Regions from separate parts of the Mesorhizobium sp. NPDC059054 genome, predicted to be linked through region 1. Evidence: predicted binding sites of a transcription regulator. Region 1 holds the regulator's gene; the other holds the start of a gene.
The links. The regulator PhoB, encoded in region 1, activates phosphate uptake and scavenging genes when phosphate is short. The targets are predictions, from matches to a motif close to TGTCATNNANCTGTCAT.
Positions count from the first base shown of each region.

Region 1 (4,533 bases):
CGACGGCATCGAAACGTGGCCGCCCCCAGGTGGGATTGCAGCTCGAGCCGAGCGCGGCGGCTGTCCTGACGGTTGTTCTGTCGCTTAACCTTTTGACGGCCGCGGTCATCGACTATGCCGGCAAGGTCCTCGCCGAGGAAACCTGTCGTCTGGATACGCTGTCGCTGCCGCGGGAAGCGTTGATCATCAAATGCGTCGAAATGGTCAGGCGGCGACTTGACGACAAGAGCCTGACCGAACATCGGGTGCTGCGCATCGCCTTCGCCGTTCAGGGCACAGCCGACTCGCATGCGCGCACCATGCTCTGGACGCCGATCACACCGCATGGCGATATCCCTTTCGCCGACATCCTGGAAAAAGCCTTCAGCATTCCCGTCATCGTCGAGAATGACTGCAACATGATGGCGGTCGCCCTGCGCTGGCGCGGCACGGACCGTTACCGTGACGACTTCATTGCCGTTCTGCTCTCGCACGGCATCGGCATGGGTATCGTGCTCAATGGCGAACTGTTCATCGGCACCCAATCGTCCGGCGGTGAATTCGGACACATGATCCACCAGCCGAAAGGCGCGTTGTGCCGTTGCGGTCGTCACGGTTGTGTCGAAGCCTATGCCGGCAATTACGCAATCTGGCGCAATGCCCACGGCCTCGATGAAAACACCGAACCAGCCGCCGACATTCCGGATGACGAGATGCTGTCCTTGGCGGAAAAGGCTCGCGCCGGCGCCGGTCCGGAACGAGATGCCTATGAGCAGGCCGGATCGGCCCTTGGTTACAGTCTCGGTTCGCTTTTTTCCGTCATCGACCCTGCGCCGGTGACTTTCGTCGGGATCGGCGCGACTGCCTTCGACCTGATTGAACCCGCATTGCGGCGCGCTATTGCCGAGACTGCTGGCGGCCAGCATTCCGATTCGATCGTCTTCGCAACCGAACCCAAGGAACAGATCCTGATCCGTGAAGGCTGCGCCATGCGCGCGCTGACCTTCATCGATCAGGAGATCTTCGCGCTGGGCAGTCCGGCGGCATTGGCGCTTCAGGAGAGCTGAGCGCCGCTCCGTCTTTGTTGGAGCATGATCTTTTCCGAAAACCGGTTCCCACTTTTCGGGATCATGCTCTATCAATCCTCGCGGATGGCGTAACCCGAGCCACGGATCGTGCGGATAACGTCCGGCATACGGCCGTTGTTGACCGCCTTGCGCAGGCGGCCGACATGCACGTCCACGGTGCGTTCATCGATATAGATCGTCTCGCCCCAGACATTGTCGAGCAACTGGCTGCGCGAGAAGACCCGACCGGGGTGGCGCATCATGAATTCCAGCAGCCGGAACTCCGTCGGCCCAAGCCGGATCTCGCTCTTCTTGCGGTAGACCCGGTGCGACTCGCGGTCGAGCACGATATCGCCGACCTTGAGCACGGAAGACAACACTTCAGGCTTGGCGCGGCGCAGCAGCGCCTTCACCCGAGCCATGAACTCCGGCATCGAGAATGGTTTGACCAGGTAGTCGTCCGCGCCGGTGGAAAGACCGCGCACACGGTCGCTTTCCTCACCGCGCGCCGTCAGCATGATGACCGGCAGACGCTCGGTCTCCGGCCGCATCCTGAGCCGCCGGCACAGTTCGATGCCAGATACCGCCGGCACCATCCAGTCGAGCACCAGCAGGTCCGGGACGTTCTCCTGAAGCCTGATCTCGGCTTCGTCACCCCTGGCGACCACTTCGACCTGGTAGCCCTCGGATTCCAGATTGTAACGGAGAAGGACGCCCAACGGCTCCTCATCCTCTACCACCATGACGCGCGGCGCGATCATCTTGCCGTCCGTTCCCTGATCAGGCCGCCGGAACGGCAGCAGCCGTCTCGTCGAGCTTCGGCCGATTGGGCGGCAATTGTTCGCCCGTCAGCACGTAGAAGGCGTTTTCGGCGATGTTGGTGACATGGTCGCCGATGCGTTCGAGGTTTTTGGCGCAGAACAGAAGATGCGTACAGGCCGTGATGTTGCGCGGGTCCTCCATCATATAGGTGAGAAGCTCGCGGAAGACGGACGTATATTTCACATCGACGCGCTCATCGTCGGCCCTAAGCTGGGCGAGCCCCTCTGCATCCCCTGCCGCATACTTTTCGACGACGCCATCGACCTGGCCGAGCACCAGTTGCGCCATGGAATCGATCGAATGTGAGAGATCGCGCGGTGTGGCGCCTTGCCCAACCGCTCCGACACGTTTGGCGATGTTCTTGGCCAGATCGCCGATGCGTTCCAGGTCTCCGGCCATGCGGATGGCACCAACCACGGCGCGCAGGTCCTGCGCCATTGGCTGGCGCTTGGCAATCAGCGTGATAGCCCGGTTATCCAGCTCGCGCTGGCGCGCATCCATGATCGCGTCGTCGGAAACGACGCGTTGGGCAAGTCCGTTATCGGACTTGAGCAGCGCCTTGGTCGAGCTCGCGACCATCGAAGAAGCAAGCTCCCCCATGTCGCTGATGAGCCTGCTGACCTGTCCGAGCTCTTCGTCGAACGAAGCGACGGTATGTTCGCCCATAATTGTGTCCTCGCTTTTCCTCGGCAGCCGTCGCTCACTCAGCCGAAGCGGCCGGTGATGTAGTCTTGCGTGCGCTTGTCGTCGGGATTGGTGAACATCTTGTCGGTGGCACCTTCCTCGACCAGGTAGCCGAGATGGAACATCGCCGTGCGCTGCGAAACGCGGGCGGCCTGCTGCATCGAATGGGTCACGATGACGATCGTATAGTTCTGCCGCAGTTCGTCGATCAGTTCCTCGACCTTGGCAGTGGCGATCGGATCGAGTGCCGAGCATGGCTCGTCCATCAGAATGACTTCGGGCGACACCGCGATCGCGCGTGCAATGCATAGGCGCTGCTGCTGGCCACCCGAAAGGCCGGTGCCCGGCTCGCCGAGGCGGTCCTTCACTTCATTCCAGATCGCGGCCTTCTGCAGGCTGGACTCTACGATGCGATCCATGTCGGCCTTGTTCCTGGCCAGGCCATGGATACGCGGACCGTAGGCGACGTTCTCGTAGATCGATTTGGGGAACGGGTTGGGTTTCTGGAACACCATGCCGACGCGGGCGCGCAACTCCACCACGTCGATCTTCGGATCGTAGATGTCCTCGCTGTCCAACGTGATCTGGCCGCCGACCTTGGCGGAATCAATCGTATCGTTCATGCGGTTGAGGCAGCGCAGAAAGGTCGATTTTCCGCAGCCGGAGGGGCCGATCAGCGCCGTCACCTGGTTCTGGCGAATGTCGAGATTGACGTCGAACAGCGCCTGTTTCTCGCCGTAGTGCACGGTCACCTTGTCGCCGCGCATCTTGATGACTTCGTTCGTCTGGGCGCTCATCTGGCTGCTCACTGCCTGTTCGAGGGTCTTTTCCGTCATGATATTCATATCAGGCTCCCTTTCTACCAGCGCCGTTCGAAGCGGCGCCTGAGCACGATCGCTGTGATGTTCATGGCCATCAGAAAGACCAGAAGGATGATGATTGCGCCGGACATGCGTTCCACGAACGCGCGTTCGGCTTCGTTCGCCCACATGTAGATCTGCACCGGCAGCGCCGTCGCGGGATCGAAGGGGGTCGCCGGATAGTTGGCAACGAAAGCCACCATGCCGATCAAAAGCAGCGGCGCCGTCTCACCGAGCGCGCGCGCCAGGCCGATGATCGTCCCGGTCAGGATGCCGGGCGCAGCCAGCGGCAGGATGTGCTGGAACACCATCTGCATCTTCGAGGCGCCGAGACCGAGCGCGGCCGAGCGGATCGAGGGCGGCACGGCGGCGAGCGCGGCACGTGTGGCGATGATGATGGTCGGCAGCGTCATCAGCGTCAGCACCAGACCGCCGACGAATGAAGCCGAACGCGGCATGCCGAGGAAGTTGACGAAGACGGCAAGCCCGAGCAGGCCGAAGACGATCGAGGGCACCGCTGCCAGATTGTTGATGTTGACCTCGATCAGGTCGGTGAAGCGGCTCTTCTTGGCGAATTCCTCGAGGTAGATCGACGCTGCGACACCGATCGGCAGCGCAAGCAGCAGCACGATCACCATCATGTAGAACGAGCCGATGATGGCGACACCGAGACCCGAGGTTTCAGGCCGGCTGGAAGCACCAAAAGTGAACAGGCCAGTGTTGAAACGCTCGGCCATCGCGCCATCGGCCTTGAGCTTGTTCATCCACTCGACCTGCTGGTCGGAGACCTTGCGACGCTCTTCCGGAACCGTGAGGTCGATCTGGCCCTTGAACGCTGAATCGAGATTGGCGCCAGCAAGGATGTCGACATTGCGGGTGGTGCCGATCACGGCCGGATCGGAAACGACCACATCGCGCAACTGCACACGGGATCCGTCGGACAGGAAGCCCTTCAGCCTCGTCATCATCGGCTTGTTCTTCGGATCGATACCAAGCTTCTCGGCCAGCGCTTTCTGCGCCAGGGCCGGGTAGTTCGCGGTGACCAGAACGCTCGGATCCGTCGCCCGCTTGTTGTCCGGATCGATCACCTTCTCTTCGAAATTGATCGGCAACGACACCGT
Region 1 is NZ_JBHYHV010000004.1:74,353-78,885, forward strand. Features, by position in the region: gene ACFWXH_RS17575 (ROK family protein) at 1-1,046, shown strand, start outside; gene phoB (phosphate regulon transcriptional regulator PhoB) at 1,118-1,807, opposite strand; gene phoU (phosphate signaling complex protein PhoU) at 1,827-2,534, opposite strand; gene pstB (phosphate ABC transporter ATP-binding protein PstB) at 2,573-3,397, opposite strand; gene pstA (phosphate ABC transporter permease PstA) at 3,412-4,533, opposite strand, start outside.

Region 2 (4,533 bases), on a different contig from region 1:
GCCGGACACGGAAGGTGCGGTCGCGGAAAAGGTGGCTGAGCGTATTCGCGCCGAAATCGCCCGCTCACCCTTCGCGGTCGGGCGCGAAGGCAAGACTGCTGAAATTACCATAAGCGTTGGCGTTTCGTGTCTGCTCAAGGGGGCGGACACGGTGAACGATCTGATCAAGCGGGCAGATATCGCCCTGTATGAAGCCAAGAACAGCGGCCGCAACCGGGTGGTGGCAAAGGCTGCGTAGTGTGGGAGAGAAGCCGGCCGTTTGGCCGGTAACGCTAGCAATTTACCTTACCAGCGCGAATCTTAGGTGCGTGGTTAAGAAAGTATTGCTTTTCATCAGCGCTTGCGCAAATGTGCAGCCGCTAACGAGGAACTGTTCGGTGCGGGGGCGATGCCGGCACGTTCCATTGATACCCCATGATGCTCAGGTCCGCCGCATCTCCTGGGTCCGTGGGGTCGGCCGGCCGGCGTTGGCATATAGTGGCCTCCTCGTACCGCTGCCATCCGCCGACCGGCCCCCTTATTCTTCTTCGAATTATTGAGCCACCATGTCTTGGCGAGCCATACGCCTTGGGCAGGGAGAGGGCTTGTCTCGCGAAACCGCGCAAACAAAAACGCCGCCCTGGGGCGGCGTTCGGCATTCCAGTTGGAAACCAGATTACTTGATCTTGGTTTCCTTGAATTCGACGTGCTTCTTTGCAACCGGGTCGTACTTGCGGAACGACAGCTTGTCGGTCTTCGTGCGGCTGTTCTTGCTCGTCACATAGAAGAAGCCGGTATCGGCGGTCGACAGAAGCTTGATCTTTATGTTCGCGGCTTTGGCCATGGTGTTCGTCCGTTAATTGTCTGGAGTTCGAGCCGCTGGAACACGGGGAAAACACCCGGACGCGGAAAACTTGGCCGGACACATAAAGAATGCTTCCGGAAAGTCAAGTCCGCGCGGGGGTTGTTGCCCGATATCGCCGGCTGTCGATGCTCGTCAGCTCGTGTGGGCGACCAGCCGATTTATGGTCTCGGGGAAGAAATCCCGAGCCGACCAGCGCTTGCCGAACATCATGTCGTACTGCAGATAACGATAGTCGCGTACCAGCGGCTCGATCTGCTTTTGTCTTGCCCAGTCGACGGTCGCTTCGTTGTCTGTGGCAAGCAGGACGTTGCGATCGATCGCGCTATATCGTTTGCTGACCTCGCCAAGGAAGCCTGTGTAATAGGGGTGCGTGATGCCGGCGGCCTTGAGCAGATGATAGGGTAGGAGTGCCGGACTGACCGAGCCAATATCCTTGGCAAGGCCCGTGCGGTTTGACCATACGACCAGCGGCGTTTCGCGGTGCAGCTTCATCTGGTCAGGCGCTTCCCTGCGCGGCGCGACATTGTCTTTGAGGAAGCCAGTTTCCACGTAGACCGGCCCCAGCGGCGGCAGGTGATCCCCGAAAAAGACGATCACGGTCGGGCGATCGCGCTTTTCGGCCCAATCAACCAAGCGTTTCAGATTGCGGTCGGCATCGGCCGCACCTTCCGCGTAAGAGAGAAGCGAATCCTTTGCCCACTGGCTGATCGGCGCTTCCACAGTGTGAGAGGCGTCGAAGTAGCGATTGGGTTCGTAGGGGCCATGATTCTGAAGGCTCACGGCGAAATAGAAGAATGGTTCGTCGGATGCATCGGCCGCGGAAATGAGCTTGTCAGTCATCGCTTTGTCGGAAGCGAGCGGCCCACGCTTTTCCATATAGGGCATGGTCTCTTCCGACTGGAAATCGTCGAAGCCGAAATCGGTGTAAACTGCCGTGCGGTTCCAGAACCAGTTGGTTCCGGGGTGGAATGCCCTGGCGGAATAGCCCTCACTCTTCAGGAAGGTGGCAAGCGAAGGTACCGGCGCGCGCACATACTGCTGGTAGGGGATCGATCCCGCCGGCAGGAAGGCGTTGGAGAACCCGGTCAGTGCTTCAAACTCGACATTGGCGGTCATGCCGCCGAATTCCGGCGACAGCATCGAGCCCGAACGAAGCTGGCGCACGGCTGCGACCGGGTCGGGCTTGATCGAGACGCCAGGCAGAATGGTGGGATCCCAGAACGATTCGCTCATCACCATGATGATGTCGGGTTTCTGCTCCGGCACCGTCGCACCAGCCTCGGGTCTGGCGATGGCTGCAATCGCTTTTTCCGAATAGCCGGCTGGCGCGCCGACATGTGCCATAGGCACGTTGAGGGCAAAAGCGAGCGCGAAGCCGTTGGAATTGTAGTTTTCCTTCTGATCCCACATCATCGGGATGATCTGCAGGCGGTCGCGCGTCCACGAGAAGGTCGCGTAATCCATGATCGAGACAAAGAAGGCGAGGAGCGGGATTGCAACCGTCAGGCGCGCCAGCCGCGCTTTGTAGCGCAGCGCAGGCGTGCGGCGGCGCCAACTGCGCCACAGCATCACCATTAGAGCCAATGTCGCGGCAATGCCGGTTGCCAGCGCCACGCCGGTCCAGGGCCGCTCGCGTACCAAAAGCGGCATCAGTTCGACGATCTGGCGCGCATAAAGGAAGTCGGTCGGATAGAGCGGATCACCGAGATAGCGCGATTTCTGGTGGCCAATGAAGGCCAGGGCCAGGGTCAGCGGCGCAAAAATCATCAGACTTTGATGATTGCGTCCGAGCAACGCATCGAGGCCGATCAGGATGAGCGTGAACAGGATGATCGTTGTCCAGCCCGGCTTGAATGGCTGAAGGAAAAAGCCGAAAGTGGCCGCAAGGTCGCCACGGAAGATCAACTCGATGGCGAACACCAACACCGCTGAAGCCGCCAGAGTTACCAGGCAATAGCGCAGCGCACGCCTTTCCTCGCCCGGCTCAAAGCCGGGGGCAGCGGTATTATACTTATGCTTCGGCGCGTTCATGCCGCTCCCTGACCATCCCTTCGCCAACTCACCAGTCCCCCGACCGCAAAACCCGTCACGCAACTGTCACTCAAATGTCACAAAAAGCTAGCTCCTGTGGCGAAATTTAGAAGAGCCAGCAAACGAATCGTGTTCGATTTTCATCATGATTGATCGTCCCGAGTGGGCGGACGTGTTGTCCGGAAGGGGATGCGAAAGCCGCGTCGGGCTTGACTTGTCGGTCGGGCTTGCGCACAGGGCAGGCGAGATCAAGCAATTGGAGCTCTCTATGGCGGTCGCGTTCACCTTTCCAGGGCAAGGCAGCCAGTCGGTCGGCATGGGCAAGGATCTGGCTGACGCCTTTCCCGAATCCCGGCGCGTGTTCGAAGAGGTCGACGAGGCGCTCGGCGAAAAACTGTCCGCTTTGATCTGGGATGGACCAGAGGAGACGCTGACATTGACGGCCAATGCGCAACCGGCGCTGATGGCAGTCTCCCTGGCCGCTGTCCGCGCGCTGGAAGCACGTGGCTTCTCGCTGAAAGACAAGGTTGCCTACGTTGCCGGCCATTCGCTCGGCGAATATTCAGCGCTTGCCGCCGCCGGCTTCGTCTCGGTGGCCGATACGGCACGGCTCCTGCGCATTCGCGGCAACGCCATGCAGTCGGCGGTACCGGTGGGCGAGGGTGCCATGGCTGCGATCATCGGTCTTGAGCAGCCGGATGTCGAAGCAGCCTGTGTGGAAGCCGGTAAGGGTTCTGTCTGCCAGGTCGCCAATGACAATGGCGGTGGTCAATTGGTCATATCGGGCGCCAAGGCCGCTGTCGAACTCGCTGCCAGGCTTTGTACCGAGAAAGGCGCCAAGCGAGCGCTGATGCTGCAGGTGTCGGCACCATTCCATTCGGCGCTGATGGCGCCAGCCGCCGAAGCTATGCGTGAAGCTTTGGCCGGTGTCACCAAGAATGCGCCGGTCGTTCCTGTCGTCTCCAACGTTTCGGTTTCGCCGACGAGTGATCCGGAAACCATTGCGGCGCGGCTGGTCGAGCAGGTGACGGGCCGTGTGCGCTGGCGCGAGACCGTGGAATGGTTCGGTGCCAATGGCGTCACCACCCTCTACGAGATTGGCGCCGGCAAGGTGCTTTCTGGCCTGGCACGTCGCATCAATCGCGATATCGGCGTAGCCGCGGTCGGCAATCCTGCCGATGTCGATGCGGCCGTCGCGGCAATGGCCTGAGAAACCTGATGACCCCGCCCTGTGAAAGGGCGTGCTTGAAAGGGACGAAACATGTTTGATCTGACTGGCCGCAAGGCGCTCGTCACCGGGGCCACCGGCGGCATCGGCGAAGCCATCGCCAGGATATTGCATGCCCAGGGCGCGATCGTCGGCCTGCACGGGACACGTGTGGAAAAGCTCGAAACACTGGCTGGCGAGCTCGGCGACCGCGTCAAGTTGTTCCCGGCGAACCTATCCGATCGGGACGAGGTCAAGGCGCTGGGCCAGAAGGCCGAGGCCGATCTCGAGGGCGTCGATATCCTGGTCAACAACGCCGGCATCACCAAGGACGGCCTGTTCGTGCGAATGTCGGATGCCGACTGGGACAGCGTGATCGAGGTCAACCTGACCGCCGTCTTTCGCCTCACCCGGGAGCTCACACATCCGATGATGCGCCGCCGCTATGGCC
Region 2 is NZ_JBHYHV010000002.1:1,039,172-1,043,704, forward strand. Features, by position in the region: gene ACFWXH_RS12755 (PleD family two-component system response regulator) at 1-238, shown strand, start outside; gene rpmG (50S ribosomal protein L33) at 656-823, opposite strand; gene ACFWXH_RS12765 (LTA synthase family protein) at 977-2,875, opposite strand; gene fabD (ACP S-malonyltransferase) at 3,144-4,085, shown strand; gene fabG (3-oxoacyl-[acyl-carrier-protein] reductase) at 4,137-4,533, shown strand, end outside.
Region 2: ACFWXH_RS12765 (LTA synthase family protein) is a predicted target of PhoB. The motif match lies at 2,929-2,945, and genes of this name have one in related genera.